DNA from 2 places in the Blastococcus sp. TML/C7B genome. Region 2 is predicted to be linked to the other one. Evidence: riboswitches for the same ligand, from Rfam matches in the RefSeq annotation. Region 2 holds a riboswitch; the other holds the start of a gene.
The links. A riboswitch is a leader RNA that binds a small molecule or an ion and turns the genes downstream of it on or off. The one in region 2 is predicted to bind cyclic di-AMP.
Positions count from the first base shown of each region.

Region 1 (6,988 bases), on a different contig from region 2:
CGGAGCGGCGGCTGGCCCCCTTCCTCGGCGAGCTGCCGCTGCAGGGCCTGGCCGAGCGGTTCGGCGGCACCCCGGCGCCCTGGTTCGACGAGTGGATGGACCACCCCGACCTCGCCGACCCCTACTGGGACCGGTACCGCGCGACGCCGGCCGTGCACTCCTCGACCGTGCCCACGATGCTCATCGGCGGCTGGCAGGACTGGTTCCTCGAGCAGACGCTGTACCAGTACGGCGTCCTGCGGCAGCGCGGCGTCGACGTCGCCCTGACCCTCGGCCCCTGGGCGCACCTGGGCATCGACCCCGCGGTCACGACGCCGGAGAGCCTGGCCTGGCTCGCCATCCACCTGCCCGTGGACGGCGCTCCGCCGGCACCCGAGCGGCCCGAGCCGGTGCGGGTGCACGTCAGCGGCGCCCGCACCTGGCGGACGCTGCCCGACTGGCCCCCGGTGGCCACCGAGCGCACCTTCCACCTCGCCGGCGGCGGCCGACTGGTCGACGACGCCCCCGTCGAGGCCGCGGTCACCCGGTTCACCTACGACCCGACCGATCCGACGCCCTCGATCGGCGGGCGGGTGCTCGCGAACAGCGCCGGGCAGCGGGACAACCGGGCGCTCGAGGCCCGCGCCGACGTCCGCACCTTCACCACCGAGCCGTTGCGCCGACCGGTGGAGGTCCAGGGCGGGGTGCGGGTGCGGCTGGTCGTCGAGTCGGACAACCCGTACGCCGACGTGTTCGTGCGGCTCTGCGACGTCCAGCCGAACGGCGCCTCGATCAACGTGACCGACCGGCTGGTCCGGCTCGATCCGGCGCCGGGGGAGGTGCCGCGCGCGGGGCTGCGGACGATCCGAGACCACCCTGACCGACACCGCGCACCGCTTCCGCGCCGGCCACCGGATCCGCCTGCAGGTCTCCGGTGGGGCGCACCCGCGCTACGCCCGCAACCTCGGCACCGGCGAGCCGCTCGGGAAGGCCACGCGCAGCCGACCGGTCACCCACCGGATCCGCTCCGGCGGGCCGACGCCGTCGTCGATCACCCTCCCGACGGTCTGATCGGTGCGTGGCCGTTCGGGGACGCGGGCGGGAGCAGCAGCCCGAGAAGCGGAGCGGCGCCCTCCGCGCTGAAGTCGGTGACCGGGACGACCGCGCCACCCTCCGGGCGCGCCCAGCAGGGCAGGTCCTCGGCCCGCCCGCCGGGGAGGACCACCGGGACCAGGGCGGGGCAGTGGCCGGGCGGGACGTCGACCTCCCGACTCGGCAGGGCCGTCGACGCGACGACCAGCACCCAGGAGACGGTGGTGTCCTCCAGCAGCCGCTGCAGGTCCGGGGGCTCGTTGGACGTCAGCGACTTCCAGCCACGCCTCGACGCCGGCGGTGGCGAGGAACGCGCAGAAGGCGCGCGTTTGGTCGGCCTCCGCGGGGCCGGCCGGCGCGGCCAGCACCAGCACACGGCCTCCCGTCGGCCGGGTTCGGTTCGCTTCGGTTCCGGTATCCACGGTTACCCCCTGCGGTCCACCGCGCAGAGTGGCACCGCGACGGGCGGGCGGACAGGTCTTGCGGCGCGGCCGGGCGGCGGGCGTCAGCCGCCGTCGGCCAGCCAGCGCTCGACCCGGTCCAGCTCGGCGTGCGTGAGCCCGGTGGAGTAGGCGGGCGCCACCACCAGCACCTGGCCGTGGCCGCTGATCCACGCGCTCGCGTCGTCGGCCTGGTCGGCGAGGTCGTCGTCGATCCAGACGATGCGGCGGCCCGGCTCCGCCGCTGCGACGGCCTGCGCGGCGGTCAGCTTCCACCAGCCGGCGACGCCGCCGAGCGTGCCGCCGAAGCCGGTGGGCAGCGCGTCGCGGCCGTGCGTGCGCAGCCCGCGGGGCAGCCCCAGCGGCCCGGCCAGCAGCTCGTCGGCGAGCTCGGTCCACGTGGTCAGCCACTGCAGCTCCACCCGGCCGGACTCGTGCAACGCCCGCAGCCGGGCCACGACCGACGGATCCCAGGACAGGACGTAGCCGTTGAAGCGGCCGCGCCGCCAACCCACGGGCAGGTCGTGCCGGACGGCGTTGAGCACGCCGTCGACGTCGAGCAGCAGCACCGGGGGAGGAGGCGTCACCTCGTCGTCCCTACCCGGCGCGGGCTCCTGCCGCTCAGGCGGTGATGGCGTCGCGACGGGCCACGCGCAGCCGCCGGCGCTCGCGCTCGGAGAGCCCGCCCCAGATGCCGAAGCGCTCGTCGTTGCGCAGCGCGAACTCCAGGCACTCGGCCCGCACGTCGCAGCCGGTGCAGACGCGCTTGGCGTCGCGGGTCGAGCCGCCCTTCTCCGGGAAGAACGCCTCCGGGTCGGTCTCACCGCACAGCGCCGACAGCCGCCACGACTCGTCGTCGGGGGCGACGGGCTCGGTCCACGGGGTGCTCCACGACGGCTGGTCGTGGGTGTCGACCGTCTCGTCGGGGACCAGGGACAGGAAGGGGCGGTAGGACGAAGGCACAGCGCTGCTCCAGGGGAAGTGGGGCGGGGGGTGACGGACCGGTACGGGCCGTCGGCTGGCACTGACGTTATCTGCGCGTGATCTGACGCGCTCCGGCGGATCAACCCGAAACCGGACCGTCCGGTTGGCGCATTGTGTGGACACGTCGACGGGTCGCCATGTCGCCGTGTCGACACCGGGCCGGTGATGGCCCGGCCCGGTGCCGACAGCTGCGGAGATCAGGCGACGCGGCGGGTGCTGTGGTAGCCGGGCACCGAGTCGACCCGCACGATCGAGACCGGCTTCCCGTAGGTCGACGAGTGCACCATCATCCCGTTGCCGATGGCCATCCCCACGTGCCCGACCGGGTCGTAGAACGTGATCAGGTCACCCGGCTGCATGGCGTACCAGGGGACCTCGACGCCGGCGGTCGCCTGTGCGCGCGACGTGCGCGGCAGCTGCACGCCGGCCGCCTTGTAGGCCGCGAAGGTCAGACCCGAGCAGTCGAAGCCGCCGGGGCCCGTGCCGCCGTACACGTACGGCTTGCCCTGCTGCGCCAGGGCGTGGTTGACGGCCGCCTGCGTGGTCGGCGTCGGTGCCGGGGCTGCGGAGAACATCACGGGCGCAGCGGCGGCGGGCGGGGCGACGGCGACCGAGGCGGCCAGGGGGGTGAGGGCGAGACCGGCGCCGGTGAGGAGGGCGAGGGTCGCCCCGCGGACGCGGCTGGACGAGGACGTGCGGGTAGTCGTCATGGACGACGCGTTCTCCTGTTCTCCATCAACCGCCTACCGAGTTAGCTGACGGGTTCGGGCGGGGAGATCGCCCGGCGGGACCGGTCGAGCCGGTCGCGCTTCACCCCAGGGACTGCGCGTGGGTCCCCGGCCCGGCGCCGAGACGTTCGGCGCCGGTTCGGCGGTGTCCGGCCGGGTGTCGCCGGAGGCGACGTCGAAGGCCTCGGCCGGACCGCGACGACGCTAGGTGGATCGACCGGCCCCTGCCGGACCGCGCCGCGGCGTCGTCCGGGTGATGGGCCGGCCGCCACGCCCGGGTGCCCGTTGGGCGACTCGCGGCCCCAGCACGCCGGTCGCCGTCCGGCCCCGCCGGCACCTCTCGCCCACATAGCGGAACGTGATCGGGCGCTTACTTCTCTGTGCGAGGCGTGGCGTCACCGACGGCAGCGGCCCACTCACGCGGCTCGGCGCCGATCGCGTCCTCCGGCCGGTGGACCGGGATCCCGACGGGGGTTGGCGGCCGCCGTCACGGGGCAGGGACGGGGTCAGTCCACAGCTGAGGAGGCGAACATGGCCGGAATGCTCCGGAAGCTCATCGCGTCCGGGGTCGCCGCACGGGTGATCCAGGAAGCGCGCAAGCCGCAGAACCAGGCGAAGCTCAAGAAGATGCTCGCCGACTTCCAGAACAAGAACGCCGGCGGCAAGCGCCCCCGCTGACCCACCGGCGCCCGACGACGGCCCCCGACCGCATCCGCCGGTCGGGGGCCGTCGCACGTCCGGCGCCGGGCCCCTGGCGACGGCGGTGTAGTAGACCGGGGGCGTGATCCGCATCGCCGTCCTCGACGACTACCAGTCCGTCGCCGCCGACTTCTGCGACTGGTCCCGCGTGCCGGGGCCGGTCCAGGTGGTCGGGTTCCACGACTCGGTCTCCGACGTCGAGGCGCTCGCCGCGCGGCTGGAGCCCTTCGACGTCGTCGTCGCCATGCGGGAGCGCACCGAGTTCCAGCGGGACCTGCTCGAGCGGCTGCCGAACCTGCGGCTGCTGGTGACCACGGGCATGCGCAACCGCGCGATCGACGTCGCCGCGGCCGCCGAGCGGGGCATCACCGTCTGCGGGACCGGTGCGGGGGCGGCAGCCACCGCCGAGCTCACCTGGGGGCTGGTCCTGGCCACGCTGCGGCACATCCCGCGCGAGGACGCCTCCGTCCGGGCCGGGGGCTGGCAGCAGACCCTCGGCGGCGACCTGGACGGCGCCCGGCTCGGCGTCGTCGGGCTGGGGCGGCTCGGCAGCCGGGTCGCCCGCGTCGGCCAGGCGTTCGGCATGGACGTCGTGGCGTGGAGCCAGAACCTCACCGACGAGCGGGCCGCGGAGGTCGGCGTCCGCCGGGTGGAGCGCGACGAGCTCTTCGCCACCGCCGACGTCGTCACGGTCCACCTGCTGCTGTCCCGGCGGACCCGCGGCCTCATCGGCGCCGACGACCTCGGCCGGATGAAGCCGACCGCCGTCCTGGTCAACACCAGCCGCGGGCCGATCGTCGACCAGCAGGCGCTCCTCGACGCGCTGCACGGCGGCCGGATCGCCGGCGCCGGGCTCGACGTCTTCGACACCGAGCCGCTGCCCCGGGACCACCCGCTGCGCTCGGCCCCGCGCACCGTGCTCACCCCGCACCTGGGCTACGTCACCCGTGGCACCTACGAGGTGTTCTACGGCGAAGCGGTGGAGGACGTCGCCGCGTGGGTGGCCGGCGAGCCCGTGCGGGTGCTCGAGCCGTAGGACCGCGGACGCCGCCCACCCGGGCCAGGGGGTCCGCCCGGGGGGCGGTCCGTCGGTCCTAGTGCTCTGAGTCGCCACAGACTCAGAGCACTAGATCCGGCAGGACGACCTGCCGGGGAGCGGGTCAGACCAGGAAGCGGTAGGCCGTCGACCCGGGCAGCAGGTGCTCGATGCGCAGCGGGCTGGCCTCGACCCGCTCGAGCAGCTCGGCCAGGCCCTCGACCCGGCCCAGCTCGATGCCGGTCAGCGCGGCGCCGGTCTCCCGGTTGTCGCGCTTGACGTACTCGAACCGCACGATGTCGTCGTCCGGGCCGAGCACCTCGTCGAGGAAGCGGCGCAGCGCGCCGGGTTCCTGCGGGAACTCGACGAGGAAGTAGTGCTTGAGCCCGCGGTGCACCAGCGAGCGCTCGACCACCTCGGCGTACCGGCTGACGTCGTTGTTGCCGCCGGAGAGCACGCAGACCACCGTGGAGCCCGGCGCCAGGTCGATCAGCCCGCCGCTGAGCGCCGCCGTCGCCAGTGCGCCCGCGGGCTCGGCGATGATCCCGTCGGTCTGGTACAGGTCGAGCATCTCGGTGCAGATCTGCCCCTCGGGGACGGCCAGGAGCTCCGCGCCCGCGTCGCGCACCATCGGGAAGGTGACCGCGCCGGCCCGGCGGACCGCGGCGCCGTCGACGAAGGTGTCCATCTCCGGCAGGTCGACCGGCTGACCGGCGGCCAGCGCCGCGGCCATGTTCGCCGCCCCCGCCGGCTCCACGCCGATGAGCCGGGTGGTGGGGGAGTGGGCGCGCAGCCAGGTGCCGGCACCCGCGAGCAGCCCGCCACCGCCGACCGGCAGGACGACGACGTCCGGCGGTTCGGGCAGCTGCTCGAGCACCTCCACGGCGACGGTCGCCTGCCCGGCCACCGTCGCCGGCGAGTCGAAGGCCGGCACCAGCGTGGCCCCCGACGTCGCCGCGAACACCGCCGCGGCGGCCGCCGCCTCGTCGTACGAGTCGCCGGTCACGACCAGCTCGACCATGTCGCCACCGAGGGCGGCGATCCGCTCGCGCTTCTGCCGCGGCGTCGTCCCGGGCACGAACACCCGGCCGCGCACCTGCAGCGCGCGGCAGGCGTAGGCCAGGCCCTGCCCGTGGTTGCCCGCGCTGGCGCAGACGACGCCGGCGGAGCGCTGCTCGGGACCGAGCGCCGAGATCATCGTGTACGCGCCGCGGATCTTGTACGAGCGCCCGACCTGCAGGTCCTCGCGCTTCAGCCAGACGTCGGCGCCGGTCAGCGCGGAGAGCCGGGCGTTGCGCTGCAGCGGCGTCCGCTCGGCCACGCCGTCGAGCCGGCGGACGGCGTCGCGCACCTGCGCCTCGAACCCCTCGGGGGACTGGTGGACAGCGTTCACGCCGTCATCGTCGTCCACCGGTGCGCAGGGGTCGGGATCAGGGCTGGAGCAGTCGCAGGGTGGGCTCGGTGCGCAGCCGCTTGATCAGCTCCACGCGGTGCCGACCGTCGTCGGACCGGACGAACTCGAGCTTGTCGACCAGCGCCTGCATGAGGACCAGACCGCGGCCGGTGTCCAGCGGCGACCCCTCGGCCGCCGTCGCCTGCTCGAAGTCGAAGCCCTGGCCGTCGTCGAGCACGCTGACCCGGCACGTGTCGTCGGTGATGGCGACGTCGACCTGGTACTCCTCGTGCTCCCCGGCGTGCTGCACGACGTTCGCGCACGCCTCGGTGAGGGCGAGCACGACCTCCTCGATCGTCGACCTCGCGACGTCCAGGTGCTCGAGCGCCTGGCGCAGCAGCCCGCGCATCAGGGGCAGGCTGCGCGCATCGCGCGGCAGCCGGACGCTGAACGAGATGTCCATGGCAGGTCTGTCCCCTCGGCACCGATGTCCTACGCTCGACGGAACGACGAGATGAGAGGGGGCGGTGCAGTGCTGTTCGACGTGGAACCGGCGACCGTGGCCGGCCGTCCCGCCCTCACCGTACGTGGTGAGCTCGACCTGTCGACCGCCCCGCGCCTGGAGGCCGCCGCGGAC
Region 1 covers NZ_JAEOAA010000001.1:2,348,701-2,355,688, forward strand. Annotated here, with positions in the region: partial or broken gene JKP76_RS24030 (CocE/NonD family hydrolase) at 1-788, shown strand, start outside; gene JKP76_RS24035 (hypothetical protein) at 901-1,050, shown strand; gene JKP76_RS11340 (HAD domain-containing protein) at 1,577-2,098, opposite strand; gene JKP76_RS23440 (WhiB family transcriptional regulator) at 2,133-2,474, opposite strand; gene JKP76_RS11350 (C40 family peptidase) at 2,693-3,205, opposite strand; cyclic di-AMP (ydaO/yuaA leader) riboswitch at 3,221-3,367, opposite strand; gene JKP76_RS11355 (hypothetical protein) at 3,755-3,901, shown strand; gene JKP76_RS11360 (D-2-hydroxyacid dehydrogenase family protein) at 4,005-4,958, shown strand; gene ilvA (threonine ammonia-lyase IlvA) at 5,083-6,351, opposite strand; gene JKP76_RS11370 (ATP-binding protein) at 6,389-6,814, opposite strand; gene JKP76_RS11375 (STAS domain-containing protein) at 6,884-6,988, shown strand, end outside.
Region 1: it holds a riboswitch for cyclic di-AMP, as region 2 does, so the genes downstream of both, JKP76_RS11350 (C40 family peptidase) here and JKP76_RS13620 (hypothetical protein) in region 2, are expected to answer to the same signal.

Region 2 (6,988 bases):
CTGCAGCGGGGAGCCGGGGGGCGCCATCACGTAGGGGACGACGTACATCGTCTTGCCCGCGGACTTGCCGGCCATCCGCTCCTCGAGCATCGGGCGCATCTCCGACGCCGGGCGCCAGTTGTTGTACTCGCCCTTGTCGTCGGGGTTGTTCGTCGCGACGACCGTGCGCTCCTCGGAGCGCGCCGTGTCCTTGGGGTGGCTGCGCGAGTAGTAGCGCCCCTTGCCTGCGGGGAGGAGCTCACCCGCCTCGAGCGCCTCGGCGATCAGCCGCGCGTCGTCGGAGGCGTTGACGACCTCGACCCGCTCGGCGCCGGTGTGCTGCGCCCAGTGCTTCACGTAGGCGCGAACCGCTTCGTTCGTCAGCCCGGCTTCGTCCAGAACCGCGTCTATGGCAGTCACGAGGATCCTCTCCATCCGCTACGACCCACCTTCTCGTCCCAGGCGGGTTCCAGCCACCGCGGCGCTCGCGCGCCTGCGGGGGCGGCCCCGTGATCGGGAAACTCCGGGAATGGTGTCAGGCCTGTTACGGCCGGAGCACGTCGGGAGTCCCGCGGACCGTCGCCGGGCATCCGGAAGAGTGCTTCCACCGCTCGCACGTGTGACGTCCGTAACGCCGCAGGCGGGCGCTCGTTGTCCCCGGCACCTCGTCCCCGCCCCGCTGGAGTGCTCCCGTGCGCCGTCTCGTCGCGTGCCTGTTCGTCCTCGTCAGTCTCGCTGGTGGTGCTCGCGCCACCGTCGTCGGCCGGCGGCCCGGTCCGCTACGTCGCGCTGGGCGACTCCTACAGCGCGGCCTCCGGCGTCCTGCCGCCGGACCTGACCGCGCCGCCGCAGTGCCTGCGCTCGACGGCGAACTACCCGCACGTCATCGCGGCCGCGACCGGCGCGCAGCTCACCGACGTGACCTGCGGGGCCGCCGACACCGGTGACTTCCTGGCCGCGCAGTACCCGGGCGTGGCTCCCCAGCTGGACGCGGTCGCCGCGGACACGCAGGTGGTCACGATGACGATCGGCGGCAACGACAGCAGCGTGTTCCTCAACGCGATCCTGCAGTGCGGCGCTGCCGGGCTCTCGACCCTCGGCCAGGGCAGCCCGTGCCGCGACACGTACGGCACGTCCTACGAGGACACCATCCGGACGACGACCTACCCGGCCCTGGTGCAGGTGCTCCAGGCGGTGCGGGCGAAGGCGCCGCGGGCCGAGGTCGCGATCCTGGGCTACCCGTGGATCGTCCCGGCGGCCGGCGGCTGCTTCGACAAGATGCCGATCGCGACCGGTGACATCCCCTACCTGCGCGGTGTGCAGGCCACCCTCAACGACGCCGTCCGCCGGGCGGCGAAGGCGACCGGCGTGACCTACGTCGACATGAGCCGGGCCTCGGACGGGCACGACGCCTGCCAGCCGCTCGGCGTCCGCTGGGTCGAGCCGGTGCTCCAGGGCACCAACCCGGTGATCGTGCACCCCAACGCGCGTGGCGAGGCCGGGATGGCCGCGGAGGCGCTGAAGGCCCTCCGCCGGCTCTGATCGGCGACCCCGCCGGGGCCGGTCGCCGGGCTCAGACGGCGACCGGCTCCTTCGCCGCGGGGCTGTCCTCGAGCGCGCGGGTGAGCTTCTCGCCCTCGACGTCGACGTCGGGCAGCACCCGGTCCAGCCAGCGGGGCAGCCGCCAGGCCGAGCGGCCCAGCAGCGAGAGCACCGCGGGCACGATCGTCATGCGGACGAGGAAGGCGTCGACCGCGACCCCGAAGGCCAGGGCGAAACCCATCGTCTTGATGATCGTGTCGCTGGCCAGGATGAAGCCGGCGAAGACGCTGATCATGATCAGCGCGGCCGCGGTGACCACCCGGGTGCCGTGGCGCATGCCGCCGACGACCGCCTCGTCCGGCGTGGCGCCGTGGACGTACTCCTCCCGCATGCGGGTCACGAGGAAGACCTCGTAGTCCATCGCGAGGCCGAACAGCACGCCGATGAGGAAGATCGGCAGCAGGCTGATGATCGGCCCGGTGCTCTCCACGCCGAACACGCCGCTGAGCCACCCCCACTGGAAGATCGCGACGACGGCGCCGAAGGTGGCGACGACGCTCAGCAGGAAGCCCAGCACGGCCTTGAGCGGCACCAGGACGCTGCGGAACACCAGCAGGAGGAGCAGGAACGCCAGCCCGACGACGACGAGCAGGTAGGGCAGCATCGCGGCGTTGAGCTTGTCGGCGACGTCGAGGGTCACCGCGGTGACTCCCGTGACGGCCAGGGAGACCCCGGTGTCGGCCCGCAGCTGCGGCGCCAGGTCGCGGATGGTGCTCACCAGCTCCTCGGTGGCGTCCGTGGCCGGGCCGCTGGCCGGGATCACGGTCATGACCGCGGTGTCCTGCGCCGGGTTGAACTGCGCCGGTGCGACGACCGCGACGTCGTCGAGCTGCGCGATGGCGGCCTGGGCCTGCTCGGTCCCGGCGACGGCGCCGCCCTCCCCGGCGCCCTCGACCAGCACCAGCAGCGGTCCGTTGAAGCCCGGGCCGAAGCCCTCGCTCACCAGGTCGTAGGCCTTGCGCTGCGTGCTGTCCGGCGCGGCGGTGCTCTCGTCCGGCAGGCCCAGCTCCAGGTCCAGCGCCGGGACGGCGACGACGAGCAGCGTGCCGGCGGTGACCAGCAGGGCGACCAGCCGGTGGCGGACCAGGGCGGCGCCCCAGCGCGCGCCGAACGGCTGCGCGGCCTGCTCCTCGCGCTCGAGGCGGGCGCGGCCGCGCGTGCCGAGGATCCGCAGGCCGGCGAAGCCCAGCACGGCCGGCAGCAGGGTGAGCGCGATGACGACGGCGACGGCGACGGTGCCGGCGGCGGCCAGGCCCATCGCGGTGAGGAACGGGACGCCGACGACGGAGAGCGCGGCGAGCGCGATGACCACCGTGAGGCCGGCGAAGACCACGGCGGAGCCCGCGGTGCCCACGGCGCGGCCGGCGGCCTCCTCCGGCTCCCGGCCGAGGAACAGCTCGTGGCGGTAGCGCGACACGATGAACAGCGCGTAGTCGATGGCGACGGCGAGGCCGAGCATCAGCGCCAGCGTCGGGGTGCTGGAGCTCAGCTCGACGAAGCCGGTGGCGATCGTGACGCCGGAGACGCCGAGGGCCACGCCGATGATCGCGGTGAGCAGCGGCAGGCCGGCGGCCACCAGCGAGCCGAAGGTGAGGGCCAGCACGAGCGCCGCCACCAGCAGGCCGATCACCTCGGCGGCGCTCTGCTCGGGCACGCCCTGGGTGGCGTCGCCGCCGAACTCGACCTGCAGGCCGGCGCTCTCGGCGCTGCGGCCGGCGTCGAACAGCGCCTCGCGGTCGGTCTCGGAGACGTCGATGGTCTGGATGTCGTAGGCGACCTGCGCGTACGCGGTCCGCCCGTCGGCGGAGACGCCGTTCTCCAGGAACGGGTCGGTCACCGATGCCACGTGCGGCGCCTCGGCGACCTCGGCCAGCGCCTGCTCGATCGCGCTGCGCGTCCCGTCGTCGGCCACGGTGCCCTCGGCGCGGAAGACGACGCGGGCCGAGGCGTTGTCCGCCGCCGTGCCCATCTTCTGCTCGAGGGTGTCGAAGGCCGTGATGGACTCGACGCCGGGGATGGTGAAGGAGTCCGAGGTCGGCCCGGACAGCGTGGCCGCACCCGCGCCGAACACCGCCAGCAGCAGCGCCCAGACGAGGGCGACCAGGCCGCGGCGGCGGAAGGAGAACCGGCCGAGCCGGTAGAGCAGGGTGGCCACGAGAACTCCTCGATCGGGGTGGCGGGCGCGGCGCCGGAGGGCCGGTCCGCAGGCTCGGACGGCGTCGGTGAACGCGACGTGCCGGCTCCGAGGAGACTAACCGCGCAGCTAGGCTGGCCCTAGCCGATCGGCTAGGTGAGATGGCACACGTCGGGAGGGGGAGCGATGAGCGCAGCACCGGGCAGCACGGCTCCGGAGGGTGGCACCGACCGCACCGCGGGGGCCGGCCGCGCCCGCCTGCTGCAGGCCGCGTTGCGGCTGTTCGCCGAGGACGGCGTCAGCGAGACCTCGCTGCAGAAGATCGCCGACGCCCTCGGCGTCACCAAGGCGGCCGTCTACTGGCACTACCGCTCCAAGGACGAGATCATCCTGGCCGCCCTGCGGCCCGCGCTCGACGAGCTGGAGCGGCTGGCCGTCGCCGCCGAGGCGGAGCGCAGCCGGCGCGGCCGGGTGGAGCTGCTGGTCGCCGGCCTCGTCGACCTGCTGATCGGCAACCGCGGCGGGTTGTCGGTGCTCATGGGCGACGTCGCCGTCCGGCACCTGCTCGAACAGAACCCGGCGCTCATGGGCGTGCTGCAGCGGATCGTCGACCAGCTCGCCGGTCCCGACCCCGCCCTCCGGGTCGCGGCCACGCTGTTCCTCGTCGGGCTTCCCGGCCCGGCCGCCGATCCCGGCTCCGCCGCGCTGGAGGACGCCGAGCTCCGCGAGCACCTCATCGAGAGCGGGCGGCGACTGCTGCTGCCGAGGCGCTCGACACGCCCGGGCCCCGCATAGCTGCGGCGCACCTCACACCCGGCGCATCGCCCCAGGTAGGGGGCCCGTCCCGGCCCCGCGTGGCCCGGTCGCCGATTGTCACGGAACCGTAACGCTGCCTACCGTGGCGCGGTCCGTCGGTCGCACCGTCCCCACCCGGGGAAGCCGCCGGGCGCCGCTGAGTCGCCGTCGTCCTCCGGGGCGCGGGGAGCCGGGGACCCACCGCAGCACTGGGGTGAATCGCGCGCCGGACCGCCGTCCGCCGCGGGTAGGGCACTTCTGAGCCCGAATCCGTCAGCTAACCCGGTAGGCGGTATCGGAAGAACGGAGAGCCGCCGGATGGCGCGCCCCAGCACCACCGCACGACCCCGGTCCACCCGCCCCGCCGCCCACCGGCGCCCCCCGTCGGCGACCCGCCGGCCGGCCGTCTACATCGGCGTCGCCGCCGCAGGCGCCGTCATCGTGAACCTCGTCGTCGGGCCCGGCCCGGACGCGCAGGCCGAGGCGGCGCAGACCGAGTCGGTCAGCGTCGCCCGCCAGCTCGGCATCGAGGGCAGCTCCGGCGCGGTCGACGTCGCGCGGGACCTGGGGCCGCTGGCCGACCTGGCCGCCAGCCGCAGCAGCCGTGAGGACGCCGAGTTCGCCGCGCTGGCCACCCAGGCCGCCGCCGACCAGGCGGTGCTCGACCAGCAGCGGGCCGACGCGGAGGCCGCCGCCCGGCGGGCCGCGGAGGAGGCCGCCGCACGGCAGGCCGCCGAGCTCGCCGAGCTGGCCGCGGCGCAGGCCGCTGCCGCGAAGCCCGCGCCGGCCGCACAGGCCCCGGCCGCGGCGGTCGCGCGGGCCGCGGGCTCGGTCGCCGCCACCACCCGCGCGACGATCAGCAACAGCGCCGGTGCGATCAAGCCGCGGGCGCAGGCCGCCGCGGACGCCGTCGTCAGCAACGTCCCGGGGGCGGGCTCGATCACCCTCGGCGGCACCCGGCCCAGCGCCACCGACCCCGGCGGCCACCCCTCGGGCCTCGCGGTGGACTACATGGTCATGGCGAACGGCGCCCTCGGCGACGCGATCGTGGCCTACCACGTGGCGCACTGGAGCGAGCTCGGCGTGGAGTACCTCATCTGGGAGCAGCGGATGATGAGCACGCCGGGCGGTGCGTGGAAGCCCATGGAGAACCGCGGCGGCGCGACGGCCAACCACATGGACCACGTGCACGTGAACTACCGCTGAGCGCGGCGCCCAGCGGGCCGGCGCTAGTGTCGACGGCCCCGGGCGGCGGCTCCTCCGAGCACGCGGCCCGTTCCCGGAGACCGAGCTGGAGGAGCGCACCGTGACGACGACCGGTCGTGGACGGGGCCCCGACGACGAGGAGTCGCCCGCGGCTCCGCCGATCCCGTCCTTCGCCTCGCTGCGCGCCCCGCGCCGCACCCATGCCGCGATGGACGTGCTGCTGCCGCCCGCGCTGCCGCCGGTGCCCCCGCCGGTGCGGGAGCGGCCCGTGGCGGCCGCGCCCAGGCCCGCCGAGTGGCCCGACCTGCTCCGGTTCGGGGTGCGCGCCGCGACCGCCGCACTGCGCCTGCCCGGCCTGCTGGTGCGCGAGCCGGCGCGCCGGCTGCGGCGCCTCCTGGGGGAGTAGCGCCGCAGCCGGTGCGGTCAGCCGCGGACGCGGAGGAGGACCTTGCCGGCGGCCCGGCGCTCGTCGAGCTCGGTGACGGCGGCGACGACGTCCTCCAGCGGGTGCACGCTGCCCAGCACGGGGTCGAGCTTCCCGGCCTCGAGCAGCGGGTAGAGGTCCTCCCACTGCTCCTTGGGGAAGCCGGGCGCCCCGACGGACCAGAACGCGCCCCAGCCGACGCCGACGACGGAGACGTTGTTGAGCAGCAGCCGGTTGACCTTGACCGTGGGGATCTCCCCGCCGGTGAAGCCGAGGACCAGGATCCGGCCCTCGCGGCCCAGGCTGCGCAGCGAGTCGGTGAAGCGGTCGCCGCCGACCGGGTCGACGACCACGTCGACGCCCTTGCCGCCGGTCAGCTCCTTGACCGCGTCGCGGAAGCCGTCGGCCGGCACGACCTCGTCGGCGCCGGCGGCGCGGGCGACCTCGCCCTTGGCGTCGCTGGACACGACGGCGAGCACGCGGGCGCCGTAGGCCTTGGCCAGCTGGACGGCGGCCGTGCCGAGCCCGCCGGCGGCGCCGTGCACCAGCACCGACTCGCCCTCGCGCAGCTGGCCGCGTCGGCGCAGCGCGAAGTGCATGGTCAGGTAGTTCATGGGCAGGGCGGCGCCCTGCTCGAAGCTGACGCCGTCCGGGAGCGGGAAGGTCAGCGACGGCGCCGCGGCGACGACCTCGGCGAAGCCGCCGAGCGACGGGAAGGCCGCGACGCGCTGGCCGGCGGTGAAGCCGCTGCCCTCGGGGGCGGAGCGCACGACGCCGGCCACCTCGCTGCCCGGGGTGAAGGGCAGCGGGGGCTTCATCTGGTACTCGCCGCGGCTCTGCAGCACCTC
Region 2 covers NZ_JAEOAA010000002.1:124,789-131,776, forward strand. Annotated here, with positions in the region: partial or broken gene JKP76_RS21150 (phosphoenolpyruvate carboxykinase) at 1-414, opposite strand, end outside; gene JKP76_RS13605 (SGNH/GDSL hydrolase family protein) at 721-1,521, shown strand; gene JKP76_RS13610 (MMPL family transporter) at 1,553-3,736, opposite strand; gene JKP76_RS13615 (TetR/AcrR family transcriptional regulator) at 3,902-4,510, shown strand; cyclic di-AMP (ydaO/yuaA leader) riboswitch at 4,664-4,817, shown strand; gene JKP76_RS13620 (hypothetical protein) at 4,829-5,716, shown strand; gene JKP76_RS13625 (hypothetical protein) at 5,817-6,122, shown strand; gene JKP76_RS23520 (NADPH:quinone oxidoreductase family protein) at 6,140-6,988, opposite strand, start outside.